2 regions of the Clostridium sp. TJA020 genome follow, and region 2 is predicted to be linked to the other one. Evidence: predicted binding sites of a transcription regulator. Region 2 holds the regulator's gene; the other holds the start of a gene.

Region 1 (8,029 bases), on a different contig from region 2:
TCTGATTGAGGTATTACAGCAGCAACACCTAATCCACCTACAGTATTTAAGATAATAGCTATTATGACTAATATAATCATTGCTAAAGGATAATCTCTTTTTGGATTAATCATTTCATTAACATGAGATGCTGATGCTTCAACTCCCATATATGCTAATATAAATGATACAAATACAACTAATGTATTAACTTTTGTAAAATCTGGTACAAATGTACTTCCGCTTATTTTTACATCAATTGGGTTTCCGCCAGCAACATAAGCTATTACTAAACAAAATAAAATTATTGCTGGTATAACTATTCCTACTATAAATCCTGTCTTTGCTATTTTTGCTGTATTTTTTGTTCCACCTAATTGTGAAAATGTTAAAATCCAAAATATTACTAAAACACCTATAAATTTTATAATTGGATTAGTATTAAGTGCTGGAAAATCAAATACATATGATAGCGCCCCTAATATAAAATAAATCATTGTTACAAATCCAACAGTTATTTGAAACCATTGAAAGAATATTGCTGCAAATCCAAATCTTTCACCTAATGTATTTCCTACCCATGCAAATATTCCACCTTCTTGCCAACCATCAACTGTAGCCATTTCTGCTGCGCATAAAGCTACTGGTAAGAACCATAAAAATCCGCCTAGTAATAAGAAAAATACTAAATGAAAACCTGAAGTTGCGAATGTTGGATATTCATATACTGTCATTACCATGGATGCTGTTATTGCGAAGAATCCAAATAAAGTTAAACTTTTTTTACTTTCCACTGATCCATTATCCATAATTTTACGCTCCTTCAATATTTATTTTTCAATGAACTAATATTCTTAAATTTGTCGACAAGCTTAAAAATTAATTCAGCTTTTACACAAAGTATAGCAACTATAGTATTTAATTCAAAATTTAAATTTCATTATAATACGCCACAAAATCCTAAAAATTATTATTATAAGTAATTTAATTAAATTATTATTTGATAACTTAATATTAATAAGTATTTCATAGTATATATACTAATATCATTTTGATAAGTCTAGAAAACCTTGAGAATTAGCCATTTCCCTCATTTTCACCATCATATTGTATATTTATTAATTTTAAAAACCCAATAAATAAGCCATTTTAATCGTTTTCAAAGAGGTCTGTAAAAACTTTTTTTATTCAATTAATTACTAATTATTAAAATTTGTTACTTTTATCAATTTATATACACATATTCTATAACTTTCTTACTAATTTGTTTACTTGTTTATATTTTGTTAAGTTAAATTGAATATTTTTTTATATAATTTATTAATTTACTGTAATTTAAACAAAAATAAAGCAGTATTTTTTTATTTTTACAAAATACTGCTTTAAGTTTTAACTTATTTATTTATATATTTCTAAATACTTATTTTCTAAATATTTTATAAAATATTTAGGATTTAATTCTTCTCCACTAACTTTTAATATTATTTCACTAGGTGAATATAAACTAGCATACTTATGAATATTCTCATTTAACCAATTATGAATTCCATATAAGTTTCCCATTCTTATATCATCATACATAGATTTATAATCTTTTTTCATAACTTCTAATATTTGAGCTCCATACAAATTCCCTAATGCATAACTTGGAAAATATCCAAATGAACCATCTGACCAATGAACATCTTGTAATATTCCTTCACTATCATTTGATGGTTCTACTCCTAAGTACTCTTTGTATTTTTTATTCCATTCTTCTTTTACATCATCTATATCTAGATTTCCATTTATAAGCGCTTTCTCAATTTCATATCTTATTATTATATGCAGACTATATGTTAATTCATCTGCTTCTGTTCTTATAAGAGAAGGCTTTACATAATTTATAGCTTCATAAAATTCATCTAAACTTATATCTTTAAATTGTTCAAACTCATATTTTACAAACGGTAAAAAGTACTCCCAAAATTCCTTACTTCTTCCTATAATATTTTCATAAAATCTTGATTGTGATTCATGAATACTCATTGAAAGAGCTGTATCTAATCCTGTTTTTTGAAATTCATCTGGAATATCTTGATCATATATTCCATGACCACCTTCATGTATACAACTAAATAATGCTGATGTAAAATCAGGTATATTATAATTTGTTGTTATTCTTACATCCTTGTTCCCAAAGCTAGTTGTAAAAGGATGCATACTTTCATCTAATCTTCCAGCTTCAAAATCATATCCCATCTTATTTAATATAAACTTTGATATCTTTTCTTGAGAATTTTTATTAAATTCCCCTAATAAAAAACTTTTATCTATTATCTTTCCACTAGAATTTATTTTTTCAAGTATATTTAATATTCCTTCTTTAAGTTCTCCAAAAACTTTATCAAGTTTATTAACAGTTAAACCTTCTTCATATTTATTTAATAACGTATCATACTTATTATCTTTGTATCCTAAATACTCTATAAATTCTTTTTGAAAATCTATTATATTCTTTAAATGTGGTTTAAATATTTCAAAATCCTTCTTTTCTTTAGCTTCTTCCCATGCATTTTGAGAAAGTGCTTGAGCCACCACAAATTTTCTATATCTATCTTCCGGAATCTTCTTTGTTTCATTATACTCTTTTCTTGCATTTTTAATTATAGCCTTATCAATTTCATTTAAGCCTTCCACATTTTTATCAAAATAGCTTAATAACTTTTCCATATTATCTGATGTTGTCATTTTAAATACTTCACCTGATAAATGTTCAATTATCTCTGATCTTTGCTCTATAGCCTTCTTAGGCATTTTAGTTTGCATATCCCAATAAATAATCTCTAAAGCCCCTATTGTTTTTTGTATATTTTTAATATACTCTTTTAATTCTTTTAATTTTTCTTCTCTCATTGCCCCAAAATCTCCTTATTTTAATATTCTTCATTAAAGTACAGTACAGATTCAGTTTCCCTACAATACTTTGTTATTATACATTCACTTAACTTTCTTGGACATTTAAAACACACACATTGTAAGTCATTTCCTTTGCAATTACCATTCTTTTTTTCCGGACATTCTAAACAATTAACTCCAACTCCTGCTGCCATTAAATATTCCCCCTATATTTTAAATTTAAATTTATATTATATTTAAATAAATTATATTATAAATAATTTATACTATTAATTATAACTTTATTTTTAAATTAAAACATATAAATTTAACATAAATAAAAATAACGTAGAAATTAAATTTCTACGTTATTTTTATTTATGTTATAAATTTTTATATGTATTGTTCTCCTAATGAGTTAGCTGTAAGTATAGCATTAAATACTTCTTCAACTTTAACTCCACCTAGAGTATTATGTATAGTTTCACCTTCAGCACAAGCTGCAACTGCAACTTTCATTATGTCATCTTTATTAACTTCTTTTAATCCAATTTGCTTAAGAGTTATTGGAAGATTTACATCTAAACAGAAGTTTATAACCTCTTCTATTTCTTCCATAGGTCTATCTTCTAATATTAATTGTACTAATGTACCAAATGCAACTATTTCTCCGTGCATATACTTTTCACATTCTTCAAGAACTGTAAATCCATTATATATTGAGTGTGCTGCAGCAAGACCACCATTTTCTGCTCCAACTCCACTTAAATAAGTTGATGCTTCTAAAACTTTTTCAACAGCAGGAGTAGATACTGAATTTTCAACAGCTAATTTAGCTTTTAATCCATAATCTAATAATATTTCATAGCAAAGTTTTGCAAGTGCATAACCTGCTTGAGATACTGCACCTGAAACAAGATTAGGTGACTTAGCATTTAAACAAGTTCTTGCTTCAAAGAAAGTTGCAAGTGCATCTCCCATTCCAGCAACGAAAAATCTAACTGGAGCCTTAGAGATAATTGTACTATCAACTAATACAAGATCTGGATTCTTTGGATAGAATAAATATTCACTAAATTCACCATCTTCTTTGTATACAACTGAAAGTGCAGTACAAGGAGAATCTGTTGCTGCTATTGTTGGTATTATAACAACTGGTATTTCTTCAAAATGTCCAACTGCTTTAACAGTATCAAAAGTCTTTCCTCCTCCGATACCTATTATTGCATCACAATTATTGCTTTTTATAGCGTCTTGTAGTCTTTCAATTTCTTTCTTAGTACTTTGACCATTAAAAAGTTCAAAGAAAATATTTTTTTCACTGTTTTCAAAACACTTTTCAATAGTTTCTTTCATCATATTCATAACAAATGAATCAGCTACAATAAGAAAAGATTTTCCTAATGTTTCTACATGATTTTTTAATTCTAAAATTGCATTTTCACCTTGAACGTATCTTGAAGGTGCTCTCATAATTTTAAGCATTTAATCATCTCCATTTTTTTAATTTAATTCAATATTGTTAATAAATTAGCATGTTTATTATATATTTTTTAATTAAATATGTAAATACTAAAAAAAAATGTAAACGTAATATAGAACAAGGTTTTTTTAACCTTGTTCTTTTTATAGTTACATAAGCATATCTCTTCTACTAAATACAATGTGAGATACAATATAAGAAATAACAATTGTTATTATCATTATTATTATTCCTAACTTAGGTGTAAAATATATATTACTATGATAATTAAATGCTATATCTCCACTTATAATACTTGGAGTATTGCCATAATTTAAGAAAATATATTGTGCAATTTCAGAAAATTTTTCACTTACCATAGGCAATACAGTTGCTGCAACTGATATAATTACTGAAACTGCCATTGTTATCATACTACTCTTAAATATAGCTGATATCATAAATATAAATGCACAACAAGTTATTATAAATAAAACTTGCAATAAGAAACTCTTAAGAACAAAATCTCCCATAGTTGATTGATATCCTGAACCTATAACTTTCTCTAACTGCTTAAATCCATCTCTTAAGAATACTTCTTGATTTATTTGGTATTTAATTCCAAGTTGAACCGGCATTTTTAAATCAGCAAATCCTGTAATTGCACCAACAATTCCAAACGTTGCAAGTTCTACACCACATATCATAGAAACAACAGTTATTATTACCGCTATAAATTTTGATAATATAACTTTTGCTCTTGATATAGGTTGAACCAATAAAAATTTAACTGTTGCTGGAGTAAATTCTCCTGAAACTATATCACTCATAAATACAGCTATACCAGAAACTAATATAACCATTCCTAATATCATCATTCCTTGAATAGCTAAATTGCCAGGATAAAACTCCCATTGTTCTATTGGTTTAATATTGTTATCTAAAAAATATTGCTTTTTTTCTATTTCTCTTTTTAAATCTTCTATATGTGCCTTATTTTCTTCATGTAGTTCCATACTATTTATGCTATTTTTTAGTTCTTTTATATCAGACCTTAATGAATCTCTCCAATCAATTGTTTTCTCACCACTTAATAATTGTTCCTGAATTTTTCTATCATCTTCTAATCTTTTAATTTCACCTTTAAGATATAAAATATGTTCTTCTTGTGATTTTATAACATCTTTACTTTCATTTTTAGATTTAAGTTCATTTAAACTATTTGTTGAATTTTTAAGTTCCTCCTTTTGCCATTTTAAATTATTATCTATCATTTCTATTTGACCTTGAGGAGATCTCCAGTGTTCCATATCATTTGCACTTATCTTATGAACAGTAACTAATCCAATCATTGCTAAGCAAAATAATCCAAATACAACCCAAGTTTTTCCTCTTTTAAGTATTTTAATTAACTCATTCTTAATTAAGGTAAATAACATTATCTTATACCTCCTTCAACAAGTTCCATATATCTTTGCTCTAAACCTTCCCTATTTTTATAAACTTCTTCTATTGATATTTTTTCATTAACTAATGTTTTAATAAGCTCAGGAGTTGTTCCTGAGTGTATAACAACATTTATTCTAGAATCTAATATAGTTGAAGTTATTACAAAAGGTTGTCTTGAAAGTATTTCACAAACTTTATTTTGATCATTATTAATAATTAATGTTATACTCTCTTTTTCTGTTCCAGTTACTGCATCCTCCATATTTTCAACAGCTTTTATGACCCCATCATTTATAAATGCAACAGTATCACATAATTGTTGAACCTCACTTAATATATGAGAGGATATAAATACAGCCATACCTCTTTCTCTTGCTGCTTTTTTTACTATTTCTCTAAAATCTATAATTCCTGATGGGTCTAATCCATTTGTAGGTTCATCTAATATTAATAACCTTGGATTTCCTATAAGCGCTGCTGCAAGCCCAAGTCTTTGTTTCATTCCTAAAGAATATTTTTTAACTTTATCATTAATCCTATGTTCTAACCCAACAAGTTTTATAAGCTCATTAACTTCTTCTTTTTTTACATTTCTTATTCTTGCAATTTGCATTAAGTTTTCTCTTCCTGAAAGATATTTATAAAGTTCAGGATTTTCAACAACTGCTCCAACATCTTTTAAAGCTTTTTCTTTATTTTTAAATAAATCTTCTCCACATATTTTAACTTCTCCAGAAGTAGGTTTTATAAGTCCTACTAACATTCTTATAGTTGTTGTTTTACCAGCTCCATTTGGACCTAAGAAACCATATATTTCTCCCTCTTTTACCTCAAAATTTAAATTTTTTATTATTTCACGTCTTCCGATTACTTTTTTAAGATTTTTAACCTCTAAAACATTCATTTAGTAACCTCCCTAACTTTTCTATAATAAAATTATAAATGTAACTTCTTAATATAAAACATTATTATTTCTTATTAAATTCTTAACAAATTCTTAATTGCTATATATAAAAACAACTCATGCTTAAATTAATTAATTTTTAAATATATAAAAATTAATTATTTATAAATCATTCGTTTACTTTATTTTAACTAACCATGTAAATATTCATTTTAAGTTAATTGAATAGATAATTTTACAGTGATATGCTTTAGCTATACACCAAATAATAGACGAAAATAAATTAAAAATGAGGTGAATTTATGAATATAAATAAAGTAAACTTAAACTACTTAATAGAAAAAAATAAAATATATATTGAAGATGGACATGTCGCTACATATATACCAGCTCTTGCAGAAGTTAATCCTAATCAACTAGGTATTTCAATCTATAATCTAGAAAATAATAGAGAATATTCAGCAGGTGAATGTGAAGTAAGATTTGCAATAGAAAGTATTTCTAAGGTTCCAGCCTTAATACTTGCTATATTGGATAACGGAATTGAAAATGTATTTAATGAAGTTGGTACAGAACCAACTGGGTTTGCATTCAATTCTATTATGAATATGCAAATAAATCATAGAAATAAACCAACTAATCCATTTATAAACGCTGGCGCAATTAAAGTAAATTCTCTTATTAAAGGTAAAAATTCAGAAGAAAGATCAAGGAGAATATTAGATTTCTTTAAAAAAATAATGGATGATGATGAAATTGAATTAAATACTGAAATTTATTTATCTGAAAAAGCTACTGGGGATGTTAATAGATCTCTTGCTTATTATATGAAAGGAAATAATATGATTAAAGGTGATATACCTGATATATTAGATTCTTACTTTAGACAATGTTCTATGCTTGTAACTGCAAAAGGCTTAGCTAGAATGGGTGCAGTACTTGCAAATGAAGGTGTTATGCCTTGGAATAATGAAAGATTATTTTCAATAGAAACAGCTACTGTTGTTAAATCATTAATGACTACTTGTGGGTTATACGATGAATCTGGAACATTTTCTGTTCATGTTGGTGTTCCTTCAAAAAGTGGTGTTGGTGGTGGTATTATATCATCAGTTCCTAGTAAATGTGGTATAGGTTTATTCAGTCCTGCTCTTGATAAATACGGAAATAGTATTGCTAGCATAAAATTGCTTAAAGATATAACAGATAAATTAGAATTAGATATATTTAGATAGTTTATATTTCATTATATAAAAATAAGTCATTTATCAAATTATTATTGATAAATGACTTATTTTTATAAAAACATCTGAAATAATATTATAGCTATAACTCCTGGTATTCCAAATATTCCAGCA
Region 2 (8,029 bases):
TATTTGATGAAAACTTTCTAATGAGTATAGCAACAATAGGTGCTATAGCAATAGGACAATATCCTGAAGGTGTCGCAGTTATGCTTTTTTATGAAATAGGAGAATTATTCCAAGGCTATGCTGTAAATAGATCAAGAAAATCTATATCAGAACTTATGGATATAAAAGCTGAATATGCTAATTTAGAAAGAGATAATAAAATTGTACAAGTATCACCAGAGGGTGTGAGTATTGGAGATATTATAGTTATAAAACCTGGTGAAAGAGTTCCTCTTGATGGAATAATATTATCTGGAAAAACTTTAATAGATTCATCAGCACTTACAGGTGAATCAGTACCAATAAGCAAAACAAAAGGGGATGAACTTTTAGCAGGTTCTATAAATAATACTGGAACTATAAAAGTTAAAGTAACAAAGGTATTTGAAGATTCAACTGTAGCAAGAATATTAGAACTTGTTCAAAATGCAAGTAGTAAAAAAGCTTCAACAGAAAAGTTTATAACAAAATTTGCTAGGTATTATACTCCGATTGTAGTATTTTCTGCTGTAGCATTAGCTATAATACCACCATTATTAACAGGAGATAGTTTTGATGAATGGTTATATAGAGCATTAATATTTTTAGTTGTTTCTTGTCCTTGTGCGTTAGTTGTGTCAGTTCCTTTAGGATTATTTGCAGGAATAGGTGGAGCTTCAAAAAAAGGAATATTAATTAAAGGTGGAAATTATTTAGAAGCACTTAAAGATGTTGACATAGTTATATTTGATAAAACAGGTACTTTAACAAAAGGTGTATTTAAAGTAACAAAAATAAATAATATAGATATATCAAAATCTGATCTTTTAAAGTATGCAGCAACTTGTGAAAAATTTTCTAATCATCCAATAGCTAAATCAATTGTTGATGAGTATAAATTATCAAGTAATAGTGATATAGATGATAATGTAATTGAAAGACAAGAAGAAGTTTCAGGTAAAGGTGTAATAGTTAGAGCTTACAATAAAAATATACTAGTTGGTAATAAAAAGCTTATGAAATTAAATGGTATTGACGTTCCAGAGGTTAATGAAATAGGAACTATAGTATATGTTTCAATAGATAATGAATATAAAGGTAATATAATTATTTCAGATCAAATAAAAGATGATGCAAAGAGTGCTATAGATAATCTTAAATTAATTGGTGTAAATAAAATAGTTATGTTAACTGGAGATAGTAAAAAGGTTGCAGATAAAGTTTCAAATGAGTTAGGAATAACAGAATATTATTCAGAATTATTACCAGATAATAAAGTTGAAAAAGTTGAAGAAATATTAAAGAGTAAAAAGACAGGAAAACTTGCATTTGTTGGAGATGGTATAAATGATGCCCCTGTACTTGCAAGAGCAGATGTTGGAGTAGCTATGGGAGGAATAGGTTCAGATGCTGCTATAGAAGCTGCAGATGTTGTTCTTATGAAAGATGAACCTTCAACATTAGTGGATTCAATTAAGATAGCAAGAAAGACTAATAAAATATTATGGCAAAATATAATATTTTCATTAGGTGTAAAAATATTAGTATTAGTACTTGCCACTCTTGGAGATGCAAATATGTGGGAAGCAGTATTTGCAGATGTAGGTGTAACATTAATTGCAGTATTAAATTCAATGAGAGCACTTAGATTATAAAATTTAAAAGTATTTAAAAGACTTTTAAAAATATATTTTGTTTAATATAAAATTAGCGTAAAGTTATGATATTTATATTGTAGTTTTACGCTAATTATTAATTTATATAAATATATTTTTTTGTAAATAATATTAAACACTTTGATTTATAAAAGATTATGAATTATAATATGTGTTACGAAATTATAAATTACAAATATTATTAAAAATAAGAAATTATATTTTAGTATCTATATATAAATTATGCCTAAAAAAATATTATATCCTATCTAATCCTTTAAATACAGGTAATTCCATTGACAAAGGTAGAAAAGAAAAGTATAATCTACTACGGTAAATCTTTCAGGCAAAACAAGATGGGTAGCATACAGGAATTTTTCCTGTTGTAGAGTTTAAAACTTTACATCTTATTCAAGCAAAGTTTATATATAAGATGGGCGTCTTATATATAAACTTTATTTTTTATAATAAAATTGGATTATTTTAATTAAATTATGGTAATATATATAATGATAGTTAAAAATTTAACTCTCAATTATAGAGTTTTATATAATTATGTTTAATCAAATATAAAAATTAATAAGGAGATACGTATGGAAAAAAAGAAATCTATTTCTATGGCTGTGATTAAGAGACTGCCTAAATATCACAGATATTTAAATGAATTATTAAAAAATGATGTAGACAGAATATCTTCAAAGGAATTAGGAGAAAAAATAGGCTTTACAGCTTCTCAAATACGTCAAGATTTAAACTGTTTTGGTGATTTTGGACAACAAGGATATGGATATAATGTACGTGAATTAGCAAGTCAAATAAGTACTATATTGGGATTGGATAAAGAGTATAATGCAGTAATAATTGGTGCTGGTAATATAGGTCAAGCAATAGCCAACTATACTAGATTTAGTAAAATGAACTTTAAGTTAAAGGCTATATTTGATGCTAATCCTAAATTACTTGGAATGAGAATAAGAGATGTTGAAATACAGGATATTGACAACTTAGAAGGGTTTTTAAAAGATAACAAAATAGACGTTGGAGTAATATGTGTACCTAAAATTAATGCACAAAGAGTTTGTGATACTTTAGTCGAAGGTGATGTAAAAGGAATATGGAATTTTGCACCTGTAGATTTAATTGTTCCAGAAAATATAACTGTTGAAAATGTACATTTAAGTGAAAGTTTATTAACTTTAATATATTTATTACATGATAAGAATAATAAATAATAGCTTTAAAGCTAGATAAAATAAGAGGTTTTGAGGAATTGTAAAAAAATACACAAAATTTTAGAATGATATTGCAAAAAATTTAACAAAGTATTATAATTGTAATTGAAGTTGAGAGACTTCAATTATTTTTTAGTTAGATTTGTTAATATTATAACAAACAATTGAAAAATAATTACAAAATTTCAAGTTTTTAATGTTTGATAAAGTGAAAATTAGAAAAATATTCAAATAATGTATATTAATTGGGTTGTGAAAAAAGGGAGGCTTTATTAATGGAATTAAAGAATGTAATTCTTCAAAAAGAAGGAAATTTAGCTATCGTAACTATAAACAGACCAAAAGCATTAAATGCTTTAAATTCAGAAACATTAAAAGATATTAATACAGTTGTTGAAGATTTAGAAAAGGATAACAACATAACTTGTGTTATATTAACTGGATCTGGAGAAAAATCTTTTGTTGCGGGTGCTGATATTTCAGAAATGAAAGATTTAAACGAAGAACAAGGAAAAGAATTTGGTATTTTAGGTAACAAAGTATTTAGAAGATTAGAAAAATTAGACAAGCCAGTTATAGCTGCTATCTCAGGATTTGCACTAGGTGGTGGATGTGAACTTGCAATGTCATGTGATATAAGAATAGCTTCAGAAAAAGCTAAATTTGCTCAACCAGAAGCAGGTCTTGGAATAACTCCAGGATTTGGTGGAACTCAAAGATTAGCAAGATTAGTTGGAGAGGGAAAAGCAAAAGAACTTATTTATACATGCGATATGATAAAAGCTGATGAAGCTTTAAGAATAGGATTAGTTAATAAAGTGGTTCCTTTAGAAAATTTAATGGATGAAGCAAAAGCTATGGCTGAAAAAATAATGGCCAATGCTCCAATAGCTGTTAAGTTATGTAAAGATGCAATCGGAAGAGGAATGCAAGTAAGTATAGATGAAGGAATAATGATAGAAGCAGAAGACTTTGGTAAATGTTTCAGTACAGAAGACCAAGTTGAAGGTATGACTGCTTTTATGGAAAGAAGAGCTAAAAACTTCCAAAACAAATAATGAAATAGAATATATAAATTCACTAATAGATTTAGGTGTATTATTAGGAGGGTAATTTAAATGAATTTCCAATTAACTAGAGAACAAGAATTAGTAAGACAAATGGTTAGAGAATTCGCTATAAACGAAGTAAAACCAATTGCGGCTGAAATTGATGAAACAGAAAGATTCCCAATGGAAAACGTTAAAAAAATGGCTAAGCTTGGTATGATGGGAATACCTTTTAGTAAAGAATTTGGTGGAGCTGGTGGAGATGTACTTTCATATATCTTAGCAGTTGAAGAATTATCAAAAGTATGTGGTACAACAGGAGTTATACTTTCAGCTCACACTTCACTTTGTGCTTCATTAATAAATGAATTTGGTAAGCCAGCACAAAAAGAAAAATATTTAATACCTCTTGCAAAGGGAGAAAAAATTGGAGCATTCGGGTTAACTGAACCAGGTGCTGGTACTGATGCAGCAGGACAACAAACAACTGCAGTTTTAGATGGAGATAACTACATCTTAAATGGATCAAAAATATTCATAACAAATGGTGGAGTTGCTGAAACTTTCATAATATTTGCTATGACAGATAAATCAAAAGGAACAAAAGGAATATCAGCATTTATAGTTGAAAAAGATTTCCCAGGATTCTCAATTGGTAAAGTAGAAGATAAGATGGGTATAAGAGCATCATCAACTACAGAATTAATTATGGAAAATTGTATAGTTCCAAAAGAAAACCTAATTGGACAAGAAGGTAGAGGATTTGGAATTGCAATGAAAACTTTAGATGGTGGTAGAATTGGTATCGCATCTCAAGCTTTAGGAATTGCAGAAGGAGCTTTAGAAGAAGCTATTAACTATATGAAAGAAAGAAAACAATTCGGAAGATCATTAACAGCATTCCAAGGATTACAATGGATGGTTGCTGAAATGGATACAAAAATAGAAGCTGCAAGAAACTTAGTATACAAAGCAGCATACAAAAAACAAGCAGGACTTCCATATTCAGTTGATGCTGCAAGAGCAAAATTATTTGCTGCAGGTGTAGCTATGGAAGTAACAACTAAAGCAGTTCAATTATTCGGAGGATATGGATACACTAAAGAATATCCAGTTGAAAGAATGATGAGAGATGCTAAGATAACAGAAATTTATGAAGGAACTTCAGAAGTTCAAAAGATGGTTATCGCAGGAAGCAAGTTAAGATAAGGGAGGCCTTTTAATAATGAATATAGTAGTTTGTTTAAAACAAGTTCCAGATACAACAGCAGTAAAAATAGATCCTAAAACAGGAACACTTATAAGAGATGGTGTACCATCAATAATAAATCCAGAAGATAAACATGCTTTAGAAGCAGCACTTCAAATAAAAGAAAATAATGGAGCAAAGGTTACTGTAGTAAGTATGGGACCTCCACAAGCAGAAAGTGCATTAAGAGAAGCTTTATGTATGGGAGCTGATGAAGCAGTACTTATAACAGATAGAGCTTTCGCAGGAGCTGATACATTAGCAACTTCAAAAGCATTAGCAGGAGCTATTAAGAAGTTAGAATACGATATAATATTTGCTGGTAGACAAGCAATTGACGGAGATACAGCTCAAGTAGGACCAGAAATAGCAGAACATTTAAATATTCCACAAGTAACTTATGTTCAAGATGTAAAAGTTGAAGAAGATGGATTATTAATAAATAGAGCATTAGAAGATGGATATGAATTAATAAAAGTTAATACACCATGTCTTTTAACTGCAATAGAAGAATTAAATAAGCCAAGATACATGAATGTTGGATTAATATTTGATACAAAGGATTCAAAAATCACAATCTGGTCAGCAGATGATATAGATGTAGATAAGGCAGAATTAGGTCTTAAAGGATCACCAACAAAGGTTAAGAAGTCAATGACTAAGGAAATGAAGGGCGCTGGCGAATTAATTAAAGAAGGTCCAAAAGACGCAGCTAAATACGTTATCGGAAAATTAAAAGAAAAACACTACATCTAAATTTGGGAGGTAATTTAACAATGAATATAGCAGATTACAATGGCGTTTGGGTATTTGCTGAACAAAGAGAAGGCGAATTACAAAAAGTATCATTAGAGTTATTAGGTGAAGGTAGAAAAATTGCAAATAAATTAGGAGTTAAACTTACAGCTTTATTATTAGGTAAAGATATAAAAGGTTTAGCAAATACATTAGGAGAAAATGGTGCTGATGAGGTTATCGTATGTGATAATGCTTTATTAGAACATTATACAACTGACGGATATACAAAAGTTATTTGCGACTTAGCTAATGAAAGAAAACCTGGAATATTATTTATAGGAGCTACTTTTATAGGAAGAGATTTAGGACCAAGAGTTGCAGCAAGATTATCAACAGGATTAACTGCTGACTGTACACAATTAGATGTTGTAGTTGAAAATGGAGATCTTTTAGCTACAAGACCAGCATTTGGTGGAAACTTAATGGCAACAATTGCTTGTCCAGATCATAGACCACAAATGGCTACAGTAAGACCTGGAGTTTTTGCAAAAGTAGAAGAAAAAAATTCAAACTTTAAGGTTGAAGAAGCTAAAGTTAATTTAACTGAAGCTGATATTAGAACTAAAGTTGTTGAAATAGTAAAAGAAACTAAAGAAGTTGTAGATATAAGTGAAGCTAACTTTATCGTAGCTGGCGGTAGAGGAATGGGAAGCAAAGAAAACTTCGAAAAATTACATGAATTAGCAGAAGTTTTAGAAGGATCAGTAGCAGCTTCAAGAGGAGCTGTTGATAAAGGATGGATAGAAAGAGATTACCAAGTTGGTCAAACTGGTAAAACTGTAAGACCAAATATATATATTGCTTGTGGTATCTCAGGAGCTATTCAACACGCAGCTGGTATGCAAGATTCAGATATGATTATAGCAATTAATAAAGATGAAACTGCTCCAATTATGAAAATTGCTGATTATGCAATAGTTGGAGATATAAATAAAGTATTACCAGAGCTTATAGCTCAGTTCAAAGAAGTAAAATAATAACTTTCAACTTGAATTTTAGGAGGGTACGAAAATGAAAAAGGTATTTGTTTTAGGTGCTGGAACAATGGGAGCTGGAATAGTTCAAGCTTTCGCACAAAAAGGTTATGAAGTAATAGTTAGAGACATAAAAGATGAATTTGTTGAAAGAGGATTATCAGGAATCAACAAAAATCTTACTAGACTAGTTACTAAAGGAAAAATCACTGAAGAAGCTAAAGAAGAAATCTTAAGCAGAATTTCAGGAACAACTGATATGGCTTTAGCTGCAGATTGTGATTTAGTAGTAGAAGCTGCTATCGAAAATATGAAAATTAAAAAAGAAATATTTGCAGAGTTAGATAAAATATGTAAACCAGAAACTATCTTAGCTTCAAATACTTCATCATTATCAATAACAGAAGTTGCATCAGCTACAGGAAGACCTGATAAAGTTATCGGAATGCACTTCTTTAACCCAGCTCCAGTAATGAAGCTAGTTGAAATCATCAGAGGAATAGCTACAAGCCAAGAAACTTTTGATGCAGTTAAAGAATTATCAGTAGCAATTGGAAAAGAGCCTGTAGAAGTAGCAGAAGCTCCAGGATTTGTAGTAAACAGAATTTTAATTCCAATGATTAATGAAGCAACATTTATCCTTCAAGAAGGAATAGCTTCAGCAGAAGATATAGACACAGCTATGAAATATGGTGCTAACCACCCAATGGGACCTTTAGCATTAGGAGATTTAATAGGACTAGACGTATGTCTCGCTATTATGGATGTTTTATATACAGAAACAGGGGATAATAAATATAGAGCATCAAGCCTTTTAAGAAAGTATGTTAGAGCTGGATGGCTTGGAAGAAAAACAGGAAAAGGATTCTTCGATTATAGTAAATAATAACTTATTTTATACACAATTAAAAACTACACTTGATAAAACTACACTTTTAATAAGGAGATAATAAATTTATTATCTCCTTAATTTATTATTATACTTTACATAGAAATTTATTTATAATAAATTAAAAAACAAATGAAGAAAGATGGTGTAAAAAATTGAATAAAA

Evidence for each region. The regulator Rex, encoded in region 2, represses fermentation and respiration genes when NADH is low (regulators of the CRP and FNR family bind a similar motif). The targets are predictions, from matches to a motif close to ATTGTTAANNNNTTAACAAT.
Region 1: a site for Rex is predicted at 4,375-4,394, ahead of AC4FQ1_RS12275 (glycerol dehydrogenase). Genes of this name have one in related genera too.

Annotation. Positions count from the first base shown of each region.
Region 1 covers NZ_JBZEFC010000010.1:9,978-18,006, forward strand. The annotation lists gene gadC (glutamate/gamma-aminobutyrate antiporter) at 1-788, opposite strand, end outside; gene AC4FQ1_RS12265 (carboxypeptidase M32) at 1,378-2,874, opposite strand; gene AC4FQ1_RS12270 (hypothetical protein) at 2,895-3,071, opposite strand; gene AC4FQ1_RS12275 (glycerol dehydrogenase) at 3,250-4,341, opposite strand; gene AC4FQ1_RS12280 (ABC transporter permease) at 4,489-5,757, opposite strand; gene AC4FQ1_RS12285 (ABC transporter ATP-binding protein) at 5,757-6,671, opposite strand; gene glsA (glutaminase A) at 6,974-7,906, shown strand; gene AC4FQ1_RS12295 (pro-sigmaK processing inhibitor BofA family protein) at 7,969-8,029, opposite strand, start outside.
Region 2 covers NZ_JBZEFC010000006.1:44,196-52,224, reverse strand. The annotation lists gene AC4FQ1_RS09945 (heavy metal translocating P-type ATPase) at 1-1,673, shown strand, start outside; gene AC4FQ1_RS09940 (redox-sensing transcriptional repressor Rex) at 2,267-2,905, shown strand; gene AC4FQ1_RS09935 (short-chain-enoyl-CoA hydratase) at 3,181-3,963, shown strand; gene AC4FQ1_RS09930 (acyl-CoA dehydrogenase) at 4,024-5,163, shown strand; gene AC4FQ1_RS09925 (electron transfer flavoprotein subunit beta) at 5,180-5,959, shown strand; gene AC4FQ1_RS09920 (electron transfer flavoprotein subunit alpha/FixB family protein) at 5,980-6,978, shown strand; gene AC4FQ1_RS09915 (3-hydroxybutyryl-CoA dehydrogenase) at 7,013-7,861, shown strand; gene AC4FQ1_RS09910 (phospholipase C) at 8,020-8,029, shown strand, end outside.